Regions from separate parts of the Devosia sp. FJ2-5-3 genome, predicted to be linked through region 1. Evidence: predicted binding sites of a transcription regulator. Region 1 holds the regulator's gene; each other region holds the start of a gene.
What was found. Region 1 encodes LexA, which represses DNA repair genes until DNA is damaged. Its sites were predicted from a motif close to TGTTCNNNNTGTGTTCNG; they were not measured.
Positions count from the first base shown of each region.

Region 1 (4,752 bases):
CTTCATTCTCGCCACGGCCGAAACCACTGGGCAGACCGGGGTGGAGATGGAAGCCCTCGTCGCCGCTTCGACCGCTGCGCTGACCCTTTACGACATGGCCAAGGCCATCGACCGGGCAATGGTCGTGACCGATATGTGCCTCGTCGAAAAATCCGGCGGAAAATCCGGCGATTTCCGGCGCGCGCCATGAGCCTGCTGCCGGTCGAAGACGCCCTCGCCGCCATTCTGGCCCGCGTGCCCGAGATCGTGCCCGAAACGGTCGACCTCTCGGCCGCCGCCGGACGCGTTCTCGCCGCCCCGATCATCGCCCAGCACGACCAACCACCCTTCGACGCCAGCGCCATGGACGGCTATGCCCTCCGCGCCGCCGATGTGGCGCCCGATCAATGGCTCGACGTCGTCGGCACCTCACAGGCCGGCGCCGGTTTTGCCGGGTCGGTTGGCCCCTGCCAGGCCATCCGCATCTTCACCGGCGCGCCCGTCCCGCCCGGCGCCGATATGGTCATCATGCAGGAAGAGGCCATCCGCGAAGGTGACAGGGTGCGCTTCACCGCCCCTGCCCGCCTCGGCCACTCCATTCGTCCCCGCGGCAATGATTTCACCACCGGCGACACCCTCGTCGAGCCCGGCACGCGCCTTCTGCCCATGCAGATCGCTGTCGCCGCTGCGGCCAATTGCGGCTCGCTTGCCGTCGCCCGCCGCCCGCGCATCGCGCTTCTCGCCACCGGCGATGAACTCGTCATCCCCGGCACGCCGCTTGGCCCGGACCAGATCGTCGCCTCCAACAGTTTTGGCCTTGCGCCGCTCTTCGCGCCCTATGCCGACCAGATAGCAAATCTCGGCATCGTGCCCGACCGGGTCGACCTGCTCCGCGGTACACTCGCCCTCGCCTTCGCTGACGAACCCGATATTCTCGTCACCACTGGCGGCGCCAGCGTCGGCGAGCATGATCTCGTGCAGGATGTCCTCAAAGATCTGGGCGTGACCCTCGATTTCTGGCGCATCAATATGCGCCCGGGCAAGCCGCTGATGTTCGGCACGCGCGGAAAAACCCTGGTTTTCGGCCTGCCCGGCAATCCCGTCTCGGCGATGGTCACGGCCATCGTCTTCATCCTCCCGGCCCTGCGCCGCTGGCTGGGCCAGGCGGAGCCGCACTTCTGGCGCCTGCCCCTCCTCGCGCCGACGCCGCCCAACAGCGCCCGCCGCCATTTCATGCGCGCCCATCTGGTGCACACGGAAACCGGCCCGGCTCTGATGCCGAGTGCCCAGACCGATAGCGGCCATACCTCGTCCCTCGCGCAGGCAGACATGTTGATCGTCCAGCCCGAACATGATCCCGGTCAGCCCATCGGCGCGCTGGTCGACGCCCTCCCCATAAACTAGAGCCACTTTTTAGGGACTCTTGCAGAACATAGACGGAACGCGTATGGTCGTTCCGTCTATGTTCCGATTCTGGGGTCAAGGGGCAAATGCTGACGCGCAAACAACACGAATTGCTGATGTTCATCCATGAGCGGATGAAGGAATCCGGCATTCCGCCCTCCTTTGACGAGATGAAGGACGCCCTTGATCTTGCTTCGAAATCGGGAATCCATCGGCTGATCACCGCCCTCGAAGAACGTGGTTTCATCCGGCGCCTGCCCAATCGGGCCCGTGCACTCGAAGTGGTGAAGCTGCCCGATTCGATGAACCCCTCGCTTGGCGGCCGGAAGGTGCGCTTCGAGCCCGAAGTCATCGAGGGCAATCTGGGCAAGGTCGCCTCGCCCCCCTCGCGCAGCACTGACGACTATGCTCGCCCGATTTCGATCCCGGTCATGGGCCGTATCGCCGCCGGTACGCCGATCGAGGCGATCCAGACCCACTCCCACACCATTGCCGTTCCACCTGAAATGCTCGGGCCCGGCGAGCACTACGCTCTCGAAGTGCGCGGCGATTCCATGATCGACGCCGGCATATTCGATGGAGACACCGTGCTCATCAAGAAGCAGGATGTTGCCTCGACCGGCGAGATCGTGGTTGCCCTGGTGGATGACGAGGAAGCGACCCTCAAGCGCCTCCGTCGCAAGGGCAATACGATAGCGCTCGAAGCCGCCAATCCGGCCTACGAAACCCGCATTTTCCCGCCCGACCGTGTGAAGGTCCAGGGCCGGCTCGTCGGCCTCTTGCGGAAATACTGATGTCCTCGGACCGCGCCTCACCGGAAACGGTGATGGCGCGCTATGCCGAGCTCATCAACCGGCACGACTTTTCCCTGCTCGTGCCGCTCATCGATCCCGACGCAACATTCTGGTTCAGCTCGGGCACCCACGCCGGCGTCGCCGCGGCACGCGCCGCGTTCGAAGCGACCTGGCGCAAGCTTGCCGACGAAACCTACTGGCTTGAGGATCTCAACTGGACTGCCATTGGCGACAAGGCTGCCAGTTGTACCTACACCTTCCGCTGGCGCGCCACGGTCGACGGCCAGCCCGCCCAAGGCAGCGGTCGCGGCACGACGGTCCTTGGCCGTGACCAGGACGGCTGGCGCATCCGCCACGAACACCTCAGCGCGTTCCCCAAAATCACATAGCCAAGGTAATCCCGGGGCGCGCGCTGGATCACCTATCCAGTTGTTTCCAACGCCCTATTTTCGGTGCCGCGACATGCCATCTTCCAGCGCACCACCATGTCATCCCCGCGAAAGCGGGGACCTCCGTTTTCCCTCCAGGCAAACCGGGGTTCCCGCTTTCGCGGGAATGACATTGTGGGGATCCCTCCCCTCCTGCGCCCCCTCGCCCCTTCGGGGAGAGGGCCGGGGTGAGGGGGCCCTCGCTATCGGCCAATCAGCTCGCTGCCTAGGCGTTGCGCGCCCTCGCTCCACCGTCATCGCCCGGCTCGTCCGGGCAATCCATTTCGCCCGAACACCACGTCTTCCAGCGCACCACCGCGTCATCCCCGCGAAAGCGGGGCCGCCGTTTCTCATCACTGAACACCCACCAACAGGGGTTCCCGCTTACGCGGGAATGACACCGCGGGGGTTGACAGCTCCTCCCCCAAGCCCATCCCCTCCTGCGCCCCCTCGCCCCTCCGGGGAGAGGGTTGGGGTGAGGGGCCTCTCCAAACCAAAAATATCCCGCTTATCCCCGTCCCCATTTTCCCGTGCCATCATTGCCCCGTTCCCGCCGATAACACGCGGCGCCGACGAAGCGTCGGGCGGGGAGACGGGCCGCACGGGGTCGCCTGGGCGGGGGCGTGGATGTCGACCACCGGCCGGTGCCGGTTCTGCCTTTCGGGGTCATGCCTCGACGCAGGACCCAGCACCACCCGCAAGGGGGCCGCTCAAGGCATGCGCCCAAAAAACCGGTCGTGGGAAGCGGCTTTCGCCTCTTCTATTTCTATCAATTCGGGGCGAAAGCCGCTTTTCACCGTGCCCGTAGGGCATCGCGACCGTGTCCACGCGACGCTCCCCTGGAGCCGGGCGGCGCTTCGGCATGCCCCATTGAGCGGCAAGCCCTTGGACGAGAGAGGCAATAAAAAACTCCCCCGCCATGCGGCGAGGGAGTGAGACGCAAAAAACCTTGTCAGTGGTTGTCGCGCGGAATGCCCTCGGTCTGCGCGATCCGCTGGTATTTTTCGGCCGGTTTGAGAATTGCACCGTTGCCGAGCTGGTCGACGAGGCCGCGCTGGATTTCCTGCCAGGGCGTCTGGTGCTTGGGGAATTTGTAGCCGCCATCAGCTTCAAGCGCGGCGCGACGGGTGGCGATTTCCTCATTCGAAATCAGGATATCGGCCTCGCCCTTGTTGAGGTCGATGCGCACCCGGTCCCCGGTCTTGAGGATAGCCAGATTTCCGCCCGCAGCCGCTTCCGGGGAAGCATTGAGGATGGAGGGCGAACCCGAAGTACCCGACTGGCGACCATCGCCGATACAGGCCAGCGAATGGATGCCCTTCTTGATGAGGTAATCGGGCGGACGCATGTTGACGACTTCCGCCGCACCCGGATAGCCGATCGGGCCCGCGCCACGCATGAACAGCAGCGTGTGCTCGTCGATATCGAGCGAGGGATCATCGATTCGGTGGTGATAGTCCTCCGGACCATCGAACACCACCGCCTTGCCCTCGAACATGCCCGGATGATCGGGATCGGAGAGATAGCGATCGCGGAATTCCGGTGAGATCACGCTGGTCTTCATGATGGCATTGTCGAAGAGATTGCCGCGCAGCACGAGGAAACCGGCTTCGGCCTTCAGCGGATTTTCGAAGGTCCGGATGACCTTGTCGTCCTCGATCACCGTGTTGCGGCAATTTTCGCCCATGGTCTTGCCGTTGACGGTCGGCGCGTTCTCATGAATGAGGCCGTGCTTCATCAACTCGTTGACCACCGCGGGAACGCCACCGGCGTGGTAATAATCCTCGCCCAGATATTCGCCCGCCGGCTGCATGTTCACCAGCAGCGGCACCTTGTGCCCATGCGCCTGCCATTCGTCGATATTGAGCTCGACGCCGATATGGCGGGCGATGGCATTGATATGGATCGGCGCATTGGTCGACCCGCCGATGGCGGAGTTGACCACGATGGCGTTGAGGAAGTTTTCCTTGGTCAGGATGTCGGAGGGCTTCAAATCCTCATGCACCATTTCCACGGCGCGCTTGCCGGTGCGATAGGCCATTTCCTGTCGGTCGCGATAGGGCGCCGGGATGGCCGCCGAACCGGGCAGCTGCATGCCCAGGGCTTCGGCCAGCGAGTTCATCGTCGAGGCTGTGCCCATTGTGTTG
Region 1 is NZ_CP104007.1:2,141,878-2,146,629, reverse strand. It holds gene moaC (cyclic pyranopterin monophosphate synthase MoaC) at 1-190, shown strand, start outside; gene glp (gephyrin-like molybdotransferase Glp) at 187-1,383, shown strand; gene lexA (transcriptional repressor LexA) at 1,470-2,177, shown strand; gene N0P34_RS10420 (nuclear transport factor 2 family protein) at 2,177-2,566, shown strand; gene N0P34_RS10415 (IlvD/Edd family dehydratase) at 3,558-4,752, opposite strand, start outside.

Region 2 (4,752 bases), 560 kb from region 1:
CTCGCCCGTGGCAATGCCGAGATATTCCCGAATGACCCGGCCTTCGAGTGTGGGGGTGGTCGAAATGATCATGGCGGCCCTCCTGTTTGCTCCCCAGCATGTGGGGCGCTCAGGGTAAAAGGCAAGAGTGGCCCTATACTATCCTCTTGGGAGCGCTCATCCCTTCTTCACAAAGCTCTCCAAGACCTTCTTGGTGCCTGCCTTTTCAAAGTCGATGGTCAGCTTGTTGCCTTCGATGGTAATGACTTCGCCATATCCGAATTTGAGGTGGAACACGCGGTCGCCGAGGGCAAAGCCGCTCGACTGGCCGCCGAGATCGACCGAGCGCGCCACCAGTTCGCCTTCGATGGTCATGGGCCCGCCGCCCTTGCGGCTGGCCTGGTTGGCGCGGGCGCGCTGCCAGCCGGGCGTTTCGTAGACGCTCTCGAACGGATCGGCCTTGTTGAAGCGGCTGGCCGCGCCCCCGCCATAGCTATAGCCGCCATAGGCCGAGCCGCGATCGGTCACTTCCACCGCGTCGGCCGGCAGTTCGTCGATGAAGCGGCTGGGAATGGCCGATTGCCAGAGGCCATGGATGCGCCGGTTCTGCGCCGCCGAAATGCGCACGCGCTTGCGGCCGCGGGTAATGCCGACATAGCCGAGACGGCGTTCTTCCTCGAGTCCGGCGCGACCGCTTTCGTCCATCGAGCGTTGGCTCGGGAAGGTGCCATCCTCCCAGCCAGGCAGGAACACGGTGTTGAATTCCAGCCCCTTGGCCGAGTGCAGCGTCATGATGGTGACGGCATCGCTGGCGTCGGCGCTGTCGCGGTCCATCACTAGCGAGATGTGTTCGAGGAAGCCGCCGAGGGTCTCGAACTCCTCCATCGAGCGGCTGAGTTCCTTGAGGTTTTCCTTGCGCCCCTCGGATTCGGCGGATTTGTCGGCCGCCAGCATGTCCATATAACCGCTCTCTTCGAGGATCTGCTCGACCAGCTGGTAGGGCGGAAGGTTCTGTGAGCGATAGGACCAGTCATCGAACTGGGTGACGAGACTGCGCAGCGTGCTGCGCTGCTTGGGTTTCAGATCCTCCGTCTCGACCATCATCCGCGTCGAGGCGAGGAGAGGAATGTTCTGATGCCTGGCCGTCGCCGTCAGCATGTTGACGGTGGTGTCGCCAAGGCCGCGCTTGGGCACGTTGATGATGCGCTCGAAGGCGAGATCGTCCGCCGGCTGTGCCACAAGGCGCAGATAGGCCAGCGCATCGCGGATTTCCTTGCGCTCGTAAAAGCGCGGGCCGCCGACGACGCGATAATTGAGCCCCAGCGTGATGAAACGCTCTTCGAATTCGCGCATCTGGAAGGAGGCGCGCACGAGGATGGCCATGGAATTGAGCGGTTCGCCGGCGCGGTGATATTGCTCGATCTCGTCGCCGATCGTGCGCGCTTCTTCCTCGCTGTCATAGACCTGGGTGAACGAGACCAGCTCGCCGCCCTCGGCAATGTCGGTGTGCAGCGTCTTGCCCAGCCGGCCTTCATTATTGGCGATCAGGGTCGAAGCGGCCTTGAGGATATTCGCGGTCGAGCGGTAATTGCGCTCGAGCTTGATCACCTTGGCGCCGGGAAAATCCTTCTCGAAACGCAGGATGTTGTCCACCTCGGCGCCGCGCCAGCCATAGATCGACTGGTCGTCGTCGCCCACCACGCAGATATTGGCTTCCGGAGCCGGCTTGCCCTGTGCCAGCAGCCGCAGCCACAGATATTGGGCGGTGTTACTGTCCTGGTATTCGTCCACCAGCATGTATTTGAACTTGCGGTGATATTCGGCCAGCACTTCCGGATTCTCGCGGAACAGCCGGATACATTCGAGCAGCAGATCGCCGAAATCGGCAGCGTTCAGCGTCTTCAGCCGCGCCTGGTAATCGTAATAGAGCTTGCCGCCCTTGCCATTGGCAAAATAGCCGCTATCGCTGGCCGGCACGTCCTTGGGCAGCCAGCCGCGGTTCTTCCAGGCGTCCAGCATGCCGGCGAACTGCCGGGCGGGCCAGCGCTTCTCGTCGATATTCTCGGCCGCCAGCAATTGCTTGATCAGCCGGATCTGGTCGTCCGTATCCAGAATTGTAAATGCCGGCTTCAAATCCACCAGTTCGGCATGGCTGCGCAGGATCCGCGCCGACACCGAGTGGAACGTGCCCATCCAGGGCAGGCCGTCGAAATTGGGCACGATCTCGTGGATGCGCCGCTTCATTTCGCTGGCGGCCTTGTTGGTGAAGGTCACCGCCAGGATCTGGCTGCCCCAGGCCATGCGCTGGTTGAGGATGTGTGCAATGCGCGTCGTCAGCACCCGCGTCTTGCCCGTGCCGGCGCCGGCCAGCACCAGCAGCGGCCCCTCGGTCGACAGCACCGCTTCGCGCTGCTCTGCGTTGAGGCCGGCCAGATAGTCAGGCGTATCCGCCCGGCGCAGCTGGCTGGTGATGGGCCCGCCTTGGGGGCGGTGCAGGGGGGCGGGTTCGACCATGAGCGCTAAATCCCTTGGCCTGACACCCGGGGCAGATGCTCGGCCAAGCCTTGACGAATCTTATTTTGTTCTGGGTGCAATATAGGGTCGGGGCGGCCCCCTGTATAGAAGCGCGACCCCTTGCACAGGCGTCACCGCACGGCTTTGCGCCAATAAGACGGGCGATTTCGTTCTTTTCTTGTTCACGAGTGGTTTTGCGGCACGCGCAAGCGTCGATTGGCCCCTTGCCGGTCTTGCGCAGGCACGCCAAGTGCCTACACTCACGGCGGGAATCTGGCGGGCAGAACGCAGGCAGTGCTCAATCGCATCTATATCGTCGTCGGTTTGATCGCCATCGCAGCGTTGGCGGGAGCGTTTCTTGCGCCGCGCTTTATCCAGTGGAGCGATTATCGCGACCGCATGCAGGTGCTCGCCTCGAGCGTTCTGGGCGCCGAGGTCACCATCGAGGGCGATATCGACTTTGCCCTTCTGCCCCAGCCGCGCCTCGTATTCTCCGATGTGGTCGTTGGGCCGCCCGCCCAGCCGGCCGCCACCATTGCCGGGGTAGAAGCCGAGTTCGCGCTCATGGATTTCCTGCGCGACCAGTACAAGCTCACCCAGCTCGTCTTGCGGGCGCCGGTCATCAATCTGGTTGTCGATGAAAACGGGCTTCTGGCCAGCGGTGTCGAACTTTCGGGGGCAGGGAGCGGCGTTGTCCTCGATCACGCCCGCGTCGAGGATGGCCGCATTACCGTAACCGATATGCGCTCCGGCGAAAGCCAGGCATTTTCCGCCATCAGCGGGGATTTGCGGCTGTCGAGCCTTGCCGGCCCCTATCAGTTTTCCGGGCGCCTGAACTATCAGGATGCGCCCTATGATCTGCGCCTTTCCAGCAGCGTTGCCGATATGGATGGCACGGCGCGGCTCACCGCATTCCTCGGCCGCACCGGCGGGGCCTATAGCCTCAGCCTTGAAGGCGCGATGACCTCAGGCATGGCGCCGAAATTCGATGGCACCATGGTCTATCGCCAGGCGCCGCCCCCTGCGGCCACAGCCGAGGAGATCCGCGGCAATCTGGTGCTCGAAAGCAAGGTGACGGCCTCGACCGACCGGGTTGTTCTCAATGGCTATACGCTGCTGCTCGACGAGAACCGTGCCGGCATGCGCCTGACCGGTGCGGCCAGTATCCAGCTCGGCGCGCGCCGCGATTTCGAGGCCGTGGTTTCGGGCGGGGTGTTCACCCTGCCGCCGCGCGATGCCAATGAAGTGGCCGGCGAACAGCCCTATGAACTGGTGCGCCTCCTCTCCGAACTGCCGCCGCCGCCGCTCCCGCCCATGCCCGGGCGGCTGGGCGTCGACCTGGCCGAAATCGGCCTCCGCGGCGCCGCCCTGCGCAATGTGCGCGTCGACGCCAATTTCGATGGCGTGGCCTGGCAGATTTCCCGCGCCATGGCCGAGCTTCCCGGCAATACCAGCGTTTCCCTCGCCGGAACGGCGCGCAATATCGAGGGCCGGCCGGCCTTCAATGGCACGCTGAAACTGGCGAGCGCCCGGCTCGACGCCTTTTCGCTGCTCTGGCGCCGCGCCCGCGAAGACAACCCGCTCATCAACGTTCCGGGTCGGCTCGAAGGCCAGGTCATGCTTGCCGGCGACGCCTTCGGCATCAGCCATGGCCGCCTTACCCTCAATGGCAAGGTGCATGTGGTCGAGCTGCGCCTCGGCTTCGGGGATGAGCCGCGGATCGATCTCGTCGGGCGTTTCGATGATCTCGCCGTGGCGGACAGCGCAGCGCTCGGCGCGCTGTTTCCCGATCCTGCCAGTGACAATATCTTCGCCGTCAGCTTTCCCCAAGGCAGCTTTGCGTTGAACACGCAGAACATTCGCGTTCTGGGGCTCGACGCTGCCGATCTCATCGCCGAGGGCAGCTGGGTTCCCGGCGAAGTGCGGTTCTCGCGCATTGTCAGTAGCGATTTCGGCGGTGCCGAGCTCGATATCAGCGCAAATCTCGGCGGCTCCCTGAGCGCGCCGCAGCTTGGGCTGGCCGGGCGCCTCAAACTCGATCAACCAGATGCCCCCGCCATCACAGCGCTTTACGACTATTTCAGCGTGCCGAATGGCTGGCGCGAGGGGCTCTCGGGGTCGCTCCCGCTTGATGTCGAGCTTGATCTCACCCGGCCCTCGTCGGTCGGCGGCCAGATCCTCTCGCTCAATGGCACGGCCGACGCAGGCACGCTGACCCTGCGCGCCGACATGGAAAAGGGGCTAGCCGGCGTCGACGAG
Region 2 is NZ_CP104007.1:1,578,882-1,583,633, forward strand. It holds gene N0P34_RS07550 (heavy metal-binding domain-containing protein) at 1-72, opposite strand, end outside; gene N0P34_RS07555 (UvrD-helicase domain-containing protein) at 157-2,493, opposite strand; gene N0P34_RS07560 (AsmA-like C-terminal region-containing protein) at 2,788-4,752, shown strand, end outside.
Region 2: N0P34_RS07555 (UvrD-helicase domain-containing protein) is a predicted target of LexA. The motif match lies at 2,662-2,679, and genes of this name have one in related genera.

Region 3 (4,752 bases), 2.0 Mb from region 1:
GTGACGGCCCTCTGCCAGCCCATCACCGTCACCGACGCCGAAAAAGGCCAGCATTTTGCCCTCGGCGAAGCCAGCCGGGTAGATCTGTCCACCCAGGACGTGGTGCTGATGCGCCAGGATCCGCCCTTCGACATGAACTACATCACCATCAGCCACATTCTCGAGCGGCTGCATCCGAAGACCTTGGTGGTGAACCCGCCCGCCGCAGTCCGCAATGCGCCCGAAAAAATCCTCGTCACCGAGTTTCCCGAGCTGATGCCGCCGACGCTGGTGACGCGCGACCGTTCTGAAATCCACGCCTTCCGCAAGGAGCATGGCAACATCATCGTCAAGCCGCTCTACGGCAATGGCGGGGCCGGCGTCTTCTTCATCCAGGAAGGCGATCACAATCTCAATTCGCTGATCGAGCTCTTCGAGCAAAGCTTCCGCGAACCCTTCATGGTCCAGAAATATCTGCCGGACGTGCGCAAGGGCGACAAGCGCATCATCATCATCGATGGCGAGCCGGTGGCCGGCCTCAACCGCATCCCCGCCGAAGGCGAAGCCCGCTCCAACATGCATGTTGGCGGCCGTCCCGAGCTCTCCGAGCTGACCGCGCGCGAGCGCGAGATCTGCGCCACCATCGCCCCGGCCCTCAAGGAGCGGGACATGATCTTTGTCGGCATCGACGTCATCGGCGACTATCTCACCGAGATCAACGTCACCTCCCCCACCGGCATTCGCGAGATCAAGCGGTTTGGCGGTCCCGATATTGCCGTCCTGATCTGGGAAGCCATCGAGAAGCGCCGCGCCTGACGCCCGGCCTTGGCCTCGGCGCGCAAATGCCCTAGTGCTCTAGGGCAATTGAGCGCCGGGTGTTGTGATGAATTCTTTTCTTGTGGCTTTTGCCACGCTGTTCGCGACAGTCGGCGTTGCCGATATCGCCTTCATTTTCGCAGCCCTGACCAAGGACAATACGCCCGCGCAGAGGCGTGTTTTCGCCACGCGCGGCGTTCTTGTCGCGCTGGGAATCCTGTTGTTCTTCGCCGTCCTCGGCACACTCATTCTCGATGGCTTCGGCATTACCATCCCCGCCCTGCGCACGGCCGGTGGGATTTTGCTGCTCCTGATCGCCATCGACATGGTCTTTGCCCGCCATTCGGGCGGCACGGGAACCACCAGCGAGGAAGAGATCGAGGCCCGGCAGAGCCACGATATTTCCGTGTTTCCCCTGGCCATGCCGCTCATGGCTGGTCCCGGCGCCATCAGCGCCGTCATCCTGCTTACGACGGGCGCTCAGTCAGACCTTGAATTCTGGCTGGTTCTCGCCGCCATCGTGGTCATCCTGTTCCTCGCCTGGCTGACCCTGCTCATCGCCATTCCGATCCAGCGCCTCTTGGGCCTCACCGGCCTTTCGGTGGTGTCCCGCGTGATCGGCATTCTCCTTGCGGCCCTCGCCGTCCAGTTCATCTTCGATGGCATCAAGGCCAGCGGCCTGTTGAGCGGCTGAGGCCCCCAGACCCTCTATTTGGCGAACTGGCAGCGCCCCGTCGGGGCCAGCGCCGCAATGGCGCGGGGATCGCAGCCGGTCGAGAGGAACATCAGCCAGTCATTCTGGTTGCCGTAGAACACGTTGCGATCGACCTCGCCCTTGACGCCGGCAACCACGCCGGTCTGGGTATACTGCCAGAAGGTCCAGGGGCGATTGCCGTAGCGTTCATGCGGCTCGGCAGCGGTCGAGCGCAGCCAGAACGCATTGGGGAAATATTCGCCGTCCATGATATCGCGGTGGAAATTCATGTCGGTGTAGATGATCGGCAGCTTGCCGGTATGGCGCTCCATCGCCTCCAGCATGTAGCGAATCTTTTCGAGCGCATCGGCGCGGCTCGGCTTAACCTTGCAGCTGGAGTGATTGTTCCACTCGAGGTCGAGCACAGGCGGCAGTGCGCTGGGGTCTGCCGGCACGTTCTGGGTAAACCAAGCCGCCTGTTCCGACGCCAGCGAGCACCAGGTCATGAAGTGATAGGCCCCGCGCGGCATGCCGGCGTCGCGGGCGCGCTGCCAGTTCACCCGGAAATTGGGGTCGATATAATCCTTGCCCTCGGTCGCCTTCATGAACACGAACTGGATGCCGGCGCTGCGGGCCCGGGGAAAGTCGACATTTTCCTGATAGCGCGCCACGTCGATGCCTTGAACCGGCATGGTGCGGGCCCTGTCCACGGCCTTGTGGGGGCGGTTGTCGCCGGGAATGGCGCCATATAGGCCTCCCCCCGTAGCGCAGGCAGCCAGGGCCACAACGGCCAAGCCGAGTGCAGCGCCACGCAAAACGGCGGAAACGGAGCGGGGAAAGCGTAGAGGAAGGCCCATGAACGCAAATACTCGGCACGCAACAATAAAATTCGCCTTCAATTGCGCTGGGTAAAGTTAATGGAGCTTTAGGGTAACCAATATGGCAGTACGCATGGTTAACAGACCATTTTGTGTTCGCTCTCCGTTCTTGTGGAGTTTTTAACCTTCTGTTAGCGTTCCTCTTGAGTGGGGGAGTTGCAGTATGGTCACGCGTGTTGCCACTGTGGCGTTTCAGGGCATTGAGGCTGTGCCCGTCGACGTGCAGGTCCAGATCGCCCCCGGCCTGCCCAAATTTCTCGTGGTCGGCCTGCCGGACAAGGCGGTCAAGGAATCGAGCGAGCGGGTGCGCGCCGCCCTCGTCGCCTCCGGTCTGGGCCTGCCGCCCAAGCGCATCACCATCAATCTCGCCCCCGCCGATCTTCCCAAGGAGGGTAGCCATTACGATCTGCCCATTGCCCTGGGGCTGATGGCTGCCATGGGCGCGATTCCCCAGGATGGGCTCGACAATTTCGTCGTCCTGGGCGAACTCGGTCTCGACGGGCGCCTTGCCCATGTCGGCGGCATCCTCAATGCCGCCATTTCCGCCCAGGGCCGGGACATGGGCATCATCTGCCCCAAAGATTCGGGCCCCGAGGCCGCCTGGGCCGGCGAGGCCATCGATATCGTTGCGGCCGACAGCCTCCTCGCACTCGTCAATCACCTCACCGGCCATCAATTGCAGGCTCGGCCAAAACCCCGGCGCCAAAACCTCGATCTTGCCGCCCTGCCCGATCTCGCTGATATCCGTGGCCAGCTCCTGGCCCGGCGCGCCCTCGAGGTCGCTGCCGCCGGCGGCCATAATCTACTCATGATCGGCCCGCCCGGTGCGGGAAAATCCATGCTGGCGCAACGGCTTCCATCTATACTGCCACCGCTTTTGCCGCGCGAACTGCTCGATGTTTCGATGATCCAGTCGGTGGCGGGCGAACTGGTCGACGGTGTCCTCTCCGATCGCCGCCCCTTCCGCGCGCCGCACCACTCCGCCTCGATGGCGGCGCTCGTGGGCGGTGGCCTGCGCGTAAAACCCGGCGAGGTCAGCCTTGCTCATAACGGGGTCCTGTTCCTCGATGAATTGCCCGAGTTCCAGCCCAGCGTGCTCGACAGCCTGCGCCAGCCGCTCGAAAGCGGCGAAACCTTCATTGCCCGGGCCAATGCCCGCATCACCTATCCGAGCCGTTTCCAGCTTATCGCGGCCATGAACCCCTGCAAATGCGGGCTGGCCGGGTCGCCGGGCCACACCTGCAAGCGTGGGGCCGCCTGTGCCGATGATTACCAGTCGCGTGTTTCCGGGCCATTCCTCGATCGCATCGATATCCGCATCGATGTTCCGGCGGTGTCCGCCGCCGACATGATCGGGCCTGCGGACAATGCGGAGCCCTCCCAGATCGTGGCCAAGCGCGTGGCCATGGCCCGTGAGCGCCAGCGCCACCGCTACGCCGAGGCCGGCCATCCCGAGATTACGACCAATGCGGCGGCGGGCTCGACACTCATCGAAAAAATCGTCAATCCGGATGCCGAGAGCCAGGCCCTCCTGCTGCAGGCGGCCGATCGGTTCAATCTGTCGGCCCGGGCCTATCACCGCGTCCTAAAGGTGGCGCGCACCTTGGCCGATCTTGCTGGCGTCGATAAGGTTGGGCGGCCCCATATTGCCGAAGCGCTGGGATACCGGCTCAATTTCGGCAATTAAACCTCGGACGCCTCAAGGAAAACTTATGAAACATCGAATTTCGGCCGGCGTACTTGCCATGCGCGGCGATGAAATCCTACTCGTGCGCCACTATCGACCGGGGAAGCACGATTTCTGGGCCGGCCCCGGCGGTGGTGTCGAGGGAAATGAGGAATTGGCCGCCGCAGCCGAACGCGAGGCTTTCGAGGAAACCGGCCTGCGGGTCGCAGCAAAATCCATGGCCTATATCGACGAGCTGGTGGATAGCTGGGGCCGCATCGTCAAATTCTGGTTCCTCGCCGATTATCTCTCGGGCGAAATCGACGTCACGGCCAATCCTGCCCGCGGCGAATCGATCAGCGAGGCCGGCTGGTTTACGCGCCAAACCCTTCCCACCGGCCATGTGTTCCCCGAAATCCTCCGCGACGGCTTCTGGCAAGATCGCCTCACCGGCTTCCCCGCGCCCATCAAGCTGCCGCTCCGGACGTCCATTTTCTAGCGGAGTTTGTCCATGGCTCTTGGCGGAGCACTCGTGGAATGGAATGACGCGCGCGGTTTCGGTTTTATCGAGGCCGATGACGGCGCGCGCTATTTCGTTCACATCAGTGAAGTCGGCCTTCGGCAACGGCGGCCCAATTTAGGCGATCGCGTCAGCTTCGTGCCCAAGATCGGTGAGGATGGCCGCAAACAGGCCGCTTCGGTGCGCATCGCCGGGGCGA
Region 3 is NZ_CP104007.1:149,275-154,026, reverse strand. It holds gene gshB (glutathione synthase) at 1-795, shown strand, start outside; gene N0P34_RS00730 (MarC family protein) at 863-1,489, shown strand; gene N0P34_RS00725 (GH25 family lysozyme) at 1,504-2,346, opposite strand; gene N0P34_RS00720 (YifB family Mg chelatase-like AAA ATPase) at 2,531-4,054, shown strand; gene N0P34_RS00715 (NUDIX domain-containing protein) at 4,080-4,532, shown strand; gene N0P34_RS00710 (cold shock and DUF1294 domain-containing protein) at 4,545-4,752, shown strand, end outside.
Region 3: N0P34_RS00720 (YifB family Mg chelatase-like AAA ATPase) is a predicted target of LexA. The motif match lies at 2,461-2,478, and genes of this name have one in related genera.

Region 4 (4,752 bases), 1.5 Mb from region 1:
GTGCGGTCGAAAGGTGGAGCGTTCCTGACCCATCTCTGGTAGAGGGCAGCAGGGACGTCGTTTTGTCGGCTTATCGCGATCTGCGTGACACCTTGCGGCGTCGCGTGCGCGATCGTTTGGAACCTTTGGTTTCCGGTGGTTCACAAAGCGCCTGAATTGCAGTAGGTTCCGCCAAATTTTTGGCTCCGGCCGGGCTCGTTTATGCCTGCACGGGGTCTTCCCAGGAGAAAGTATGGCCAAAGAAGAAGTGCTCGAATTCCCGGGCGTGGTCACCGAATTGCTTCCCAACGCGACCTTCCGGGTCAAGCTTGAGAACGAACACGAGATCATCGCTCACACTGCCGGTCGCATGCGCAAGAACCGCATCCGCGTTCTCGCCGGCGACAAGGTCCTGTGCGAAATGACCCCTTACGACCTGACCAAGGGTCGCATCACCTATCGCTTCAAGTGATCGCGACCACCTCGCGGTGGGCAAGACGATCCATGGGATCGTTTTGAGCGACGAACGCCCTGAGCCATGCGCAGGGCCCAACTCCTCCCGGAGCACGATGCAATGGCTAGCCGTCCGGATCTGATCCTGGCATCCGCCTCGCCCCGCCGTTTGGCGCTCCTCAACCAGATCGGTATCGAGCCAGAGCACCTTGTGCCTGCCCATGTCGACGAGACCCCGGAAAAGGGCGAATTGCCGCGCAAGCTGGCCATACGCCTTTCCGAACTCAAGGCATTGACGGCCCAGCACAAGGCGCGGGTGGCCGGCTTCGGCAACAATGCCTTGGTCCTCGGCGCCGATACTGTCGTTGCCGTCGGCCGGCGCATCCTGCCCAAGGCCGAGACCATGGAGGAGGCAACCGATTGCCTGCGCCTGCTCTCGGGCCGGGCGCACCGCGTCTATACCGGTGTGACCCTGCTCACCCCCTCGGGGGCCAAGCGCCAGCGCGTCGTCGAAACGCGCCTCAGGTTCAAGCGCCTCTCCACCCGTGAAATGGAAGCCTATCTCGCCAGCGCCGAATGGCGCGACAAGGCCGGGGGCTACGCCATCCAGGGCATTGCCGGCTCGTTCGTCGTCAAGCTCTCCGGCTCCTATTCTGCCGTTGTCGGCCTGCCCCTCAACGAAACCACCCAGCTTCTCGCCGGGGAGGGCTATCCCGTCTATTTTAACTGGCTCAACCAGTCGAACCTGACAGGCGTCTGATGACCGAGGCTCCCACCCGCAAATGCCCGATCTGCGGCAAGCCTGCCGTGGAGAAATATCGGCCCTTCTGCTCCAAGCGCTGCGCCGATGTCGATCTCAATCGCTGGCTCACCGGCTCCTATGTCATCCCGGCCCGGGATGATGAGCCTCTGCCCGATGCGGAGGGCGACGAATAGTCCGGAAAAGCGGGCTTTTGGCGCTGTCGGACTGATCGCGCCAAACCATCTTTTCCACATCGCGTTTTCGCGCTTGCGCAGGCAAAAACGATCTCCTATAAGGCCCGTGGCTCGCAGCAAACCGCTGCAAAAGCCGAATGCCCGAGTAGCTCAGTTGGTAGAGCAGCGGATTGAAAATCCGCGTGTCACTGGTTCGATTCCGGTCTCGGGCACCACTTTTCCCCCTTCAATTTGTTATCCTTCCTGCCGGCGCGGCTGGACCATATGCCCCGTTCGCTATAGAACAAATGAAGAACGCTCTGCGGTCTGATTCCGTCGCGATTGCGCGCACCCATGCTGACAGGGAGTGGCGCGCCGATTGCCTATGGGGGTGCCAAAGGTTGGGCCATGGCTGTCAGGAAGATCATACATGTCGATATGGACGCTTTTTACGCGTCCGTTGAGCAGCGCGACAATCCCGCGCTTCGCGGCAAGCCGGTGGCGGTCGGGCATGGCGCGCGGCGCGGCGTCGTGGCCGCGGCCAGCTACGAGGCCCGGACATTCGGCGTCCGCTCGGCAATGCCCTCCGTCACCGCCATGCGCAAATGCCCCGAGCTGATCTTCGTGCCGCCCCGATTCGACGTCTACAGGTCCGTCTCGGTTCAGATTCACCAGATTTTCGCCGAGCACACTGATCTGATCGAGCCGCTCTCGCTCGACGAGGCCTATCTCGACGTTACTGAAAACAAGCAGGACATTGCCCTCGCAACCGACATCGCCAACGCGATTCGGGCCCGCATCCTGGCGGTGACGGGCCTCAATTCGTCCGCCGGCATCAGCTACAACAAATTCCTCGCCAAGATGGCGTCGGGCCATCGCAAGCCGAACAATTTCTTCGTCATCCCACCGGGGCGGGGCGAGGCCTTCGTCGCCGCCCTGCCGATCGAAAAATTCCATGGCGTGGGTCCGGCCACGGCCGCGAAAATGCACGCACTGGGCATTGCCTGCGGCGCCGATCTGGCAGCGCTGGGCATGGAGCAATTGGTCCAGATGTTCGGCAGTTCGGCACGCTATTGGTACAATCTGTGCCGGGGCATTGACGAGCGCGAGGTCAAGCCGCATCGCGAGCGCAAGTCGGTGGGCGCCGAAGATACGTTTCGCGAGGACATATCAAGCCTCGACGATGCGCGTGCCATGACCCGGCCGCTGATCGACAAGGTCTGGGATTCCTGCACCAGGCGCCAGCTCAGCGGCCGAACTGCAACTCTGAAGATAAAATTCGCCGATTTCGAGCAGATCACCCGCTCGAGAAGCGTCTCCACCCTGATCGCGTCGCGCGCCGAGCTCGAAGCCCTTGTCGACGACCTGCTCGCCCGGGAGTTCCCGCCGATCAAGCCGGTGCGCCTGCTGGGGGTTACCCTCTCGAACTTTGTCCAGCGCGCCGAGCCAACGGAAGCCCAGATCGAACTGGCCCTGTAGCGACCGCAGGGCAGGGCGCGCCAATAGTCAGGATTGCGGGACGAAGAGCCGGTCGCGCGAACCCTTCAAATGGTCGCGCATCAGCTCGCGCGCCTTCTCGGGCTGGGAATTCTCGATGGCCCCGAGGATATCGGTGTGTTCGACCAGCACGCGCGCCAGCCCGTCCTTGGTGCTGCGCAGCGACAGGCCGTGCAGCCGCATGCCCACCGCGATATGCTCTTCGAGCGCCTGCATGGCGGTGACGAAATAGGGGTTGCCCGAGGCCTGCGCGATGGCGAGGTGAAACATGAAATCGGCGTCGGCGCGGTGGGCCTGGCGGTTGGTGGCGTCTCGCAACAGGGAAAGCGCGGTCTGGATTTTCTGGATCGCCGCCGGCGTCCGCCGCAAGGCTGCCATGGCCGCGCCTTCCGGCTCGATGGTCAGGCGGAAATCGTAGCAATGCTGCAGATCGGACAGATTTTCCATCTGCCCGAAGCCCAGGGGCTCGCGAATACCCTGTTCCCTGACGAAGCTGCCGGCGCCGCGGCGCGAATAGATAAGGCCCTGGTCGCGCAGGCGCTGCAGCGCGTCGCGCACGACGGGGCGGGATACCTGGAACTCGGCGGCCAGCGCGTGCTCGGTGGGCAGGCGCTCATCGACGCCATAGGCGCCGGATTTGATCGCCCGCGAAATGCGCTCGAACACCGTATCGGCAAGGATGCGGCGTCCGGTCAAGCTATCCGACATGGTGGTCAACTGCGCTCCTGGAGGAGAGGTAAGGGGCAAAGAGGCGAGTTAGCGTGTCCACGGGGCCAAAACCGCCCGATTTGGTCACAACAGTCAAGTCACCCGCGCGGCAAAGCGGCAGGCCCGGCAGCGCTTCCCCGAGAAGCTCCACCATGGTGATGCCCAGCCGGTCGAGAATGATCTGGGCAGTTGCGCCACCCGACAGTACCAGCAGCGATCCCGGCGGTGGCGCGAGACGCGACAGCGTTTCGGCCAGCGCATGCGCCACCGATTTGCCGTCGATTTGCTCGGCCCCCTCAGTGGCCCGGATAATGGTGAGATTGGCCTCCCCCGCTGGCGGCTCGCCCCGCCCATTGGGCGCAGGCACATAGGCGATGGCGGGATCGCTGGCACGCAAATTCTCCAGCTGCGCCCCGGTAATCGGGTCGGTCGAACCTATAACGCAATAGGCGCGCCCGGATGGCAGGACGAGGCTGGGCGCCGGCGCCTCGGGCGCCATCGCCTCGGCCAGTGCCCGGGCGAGGCCGCGCGCACCGACCAATAGGTCACAGGGCTGGGCGAGCGCGCGAGAAATATCCTCGGCGCTGGAGATGTCGGGAATGACCGCGTGTCCGGCGTGGCGACCGAGGCGGTTCGCAATGTCGATGGGCGTCTCCACGCCGAAGCCGCCGAGTTGGCCATTGCGCATCCAGCGGCCGAATTCGGGAATGGCCGGGACGACGAGACTGTGCGCATGCGGAATGGCGTCGAGTTCGGCCTCGATATTGCCCTTGAGACGGGAATCCACCTTCTTGAACAGCGCTGTGCCGGCCGGGATACGGGCGAGAACGGCCTTTACCGCGCGATGGGCGAGGGCGGGTTCCACCTCGCGGCTGTCGGTAGACACGCTGACAATGCGGGCCCCGCTGGCGAGGCACTCTGGCAGGGCATGGGCATTGAGGGCGACGCAGGTGGCGATCCCACGCATGGCAAAGGGCGCCGCTGCGTCGAGCGCGCCCGTCAGATCATCGGCGATGATGATGCGCTCAACCATGGGCAAATGCCGCGCGCCTTTGCGCCTGGATGTCCGGATCGGGGTCGAGATTGGCGGCGAGCAGGCGCTGGGTATAGGGGTGTTCGGGGGCGGCGAAGATCTTGCCGGTGGGGCCGCGCTCGACGATCTCGCCCGATTTCATGACGATGACCGTGTCGGCGAAATCG
Region 4 is NZ_CP104007.1:3,670,945-3,675,696, reverse strand. It holds gene N0P34_RS17695 (hypothetical protein) at 1-155, shown strand, start outside; gene infA (translation initiation factor IF-1) at 233-451, shown strand; gene N0P34_RS17685 (Maf-like protein) at 554-1,192, shown strand; gene yacG (DNA gyrase inhibitor YacG) at 1,192-1,368, shown strand; tRNA gene N0P34_RS17675 (tRNA-Phe) at 1,508-1,583, shown strand; gene dinB (DNA polymerase IV) at 1,756-2,826, shown strand; gene N0P34_RS17665 (FadR/GntR family transcriptional regulator) at 2,854-3,552, opposite strand; gene N0P34_RS17660 (four-carbon acid sugar kinase family protein) at 3,542-4,585, opposite strand; gene N0P34_RS17655 (ABC transporter ATP-binding protein) at 4,578-4,752, opposite strand, start outside.
Region 4: dinB (DNA polymerase IV) is a predicted target of LexA. The motif match lies at 1,648-1,665, and genes of this name have one in related genera.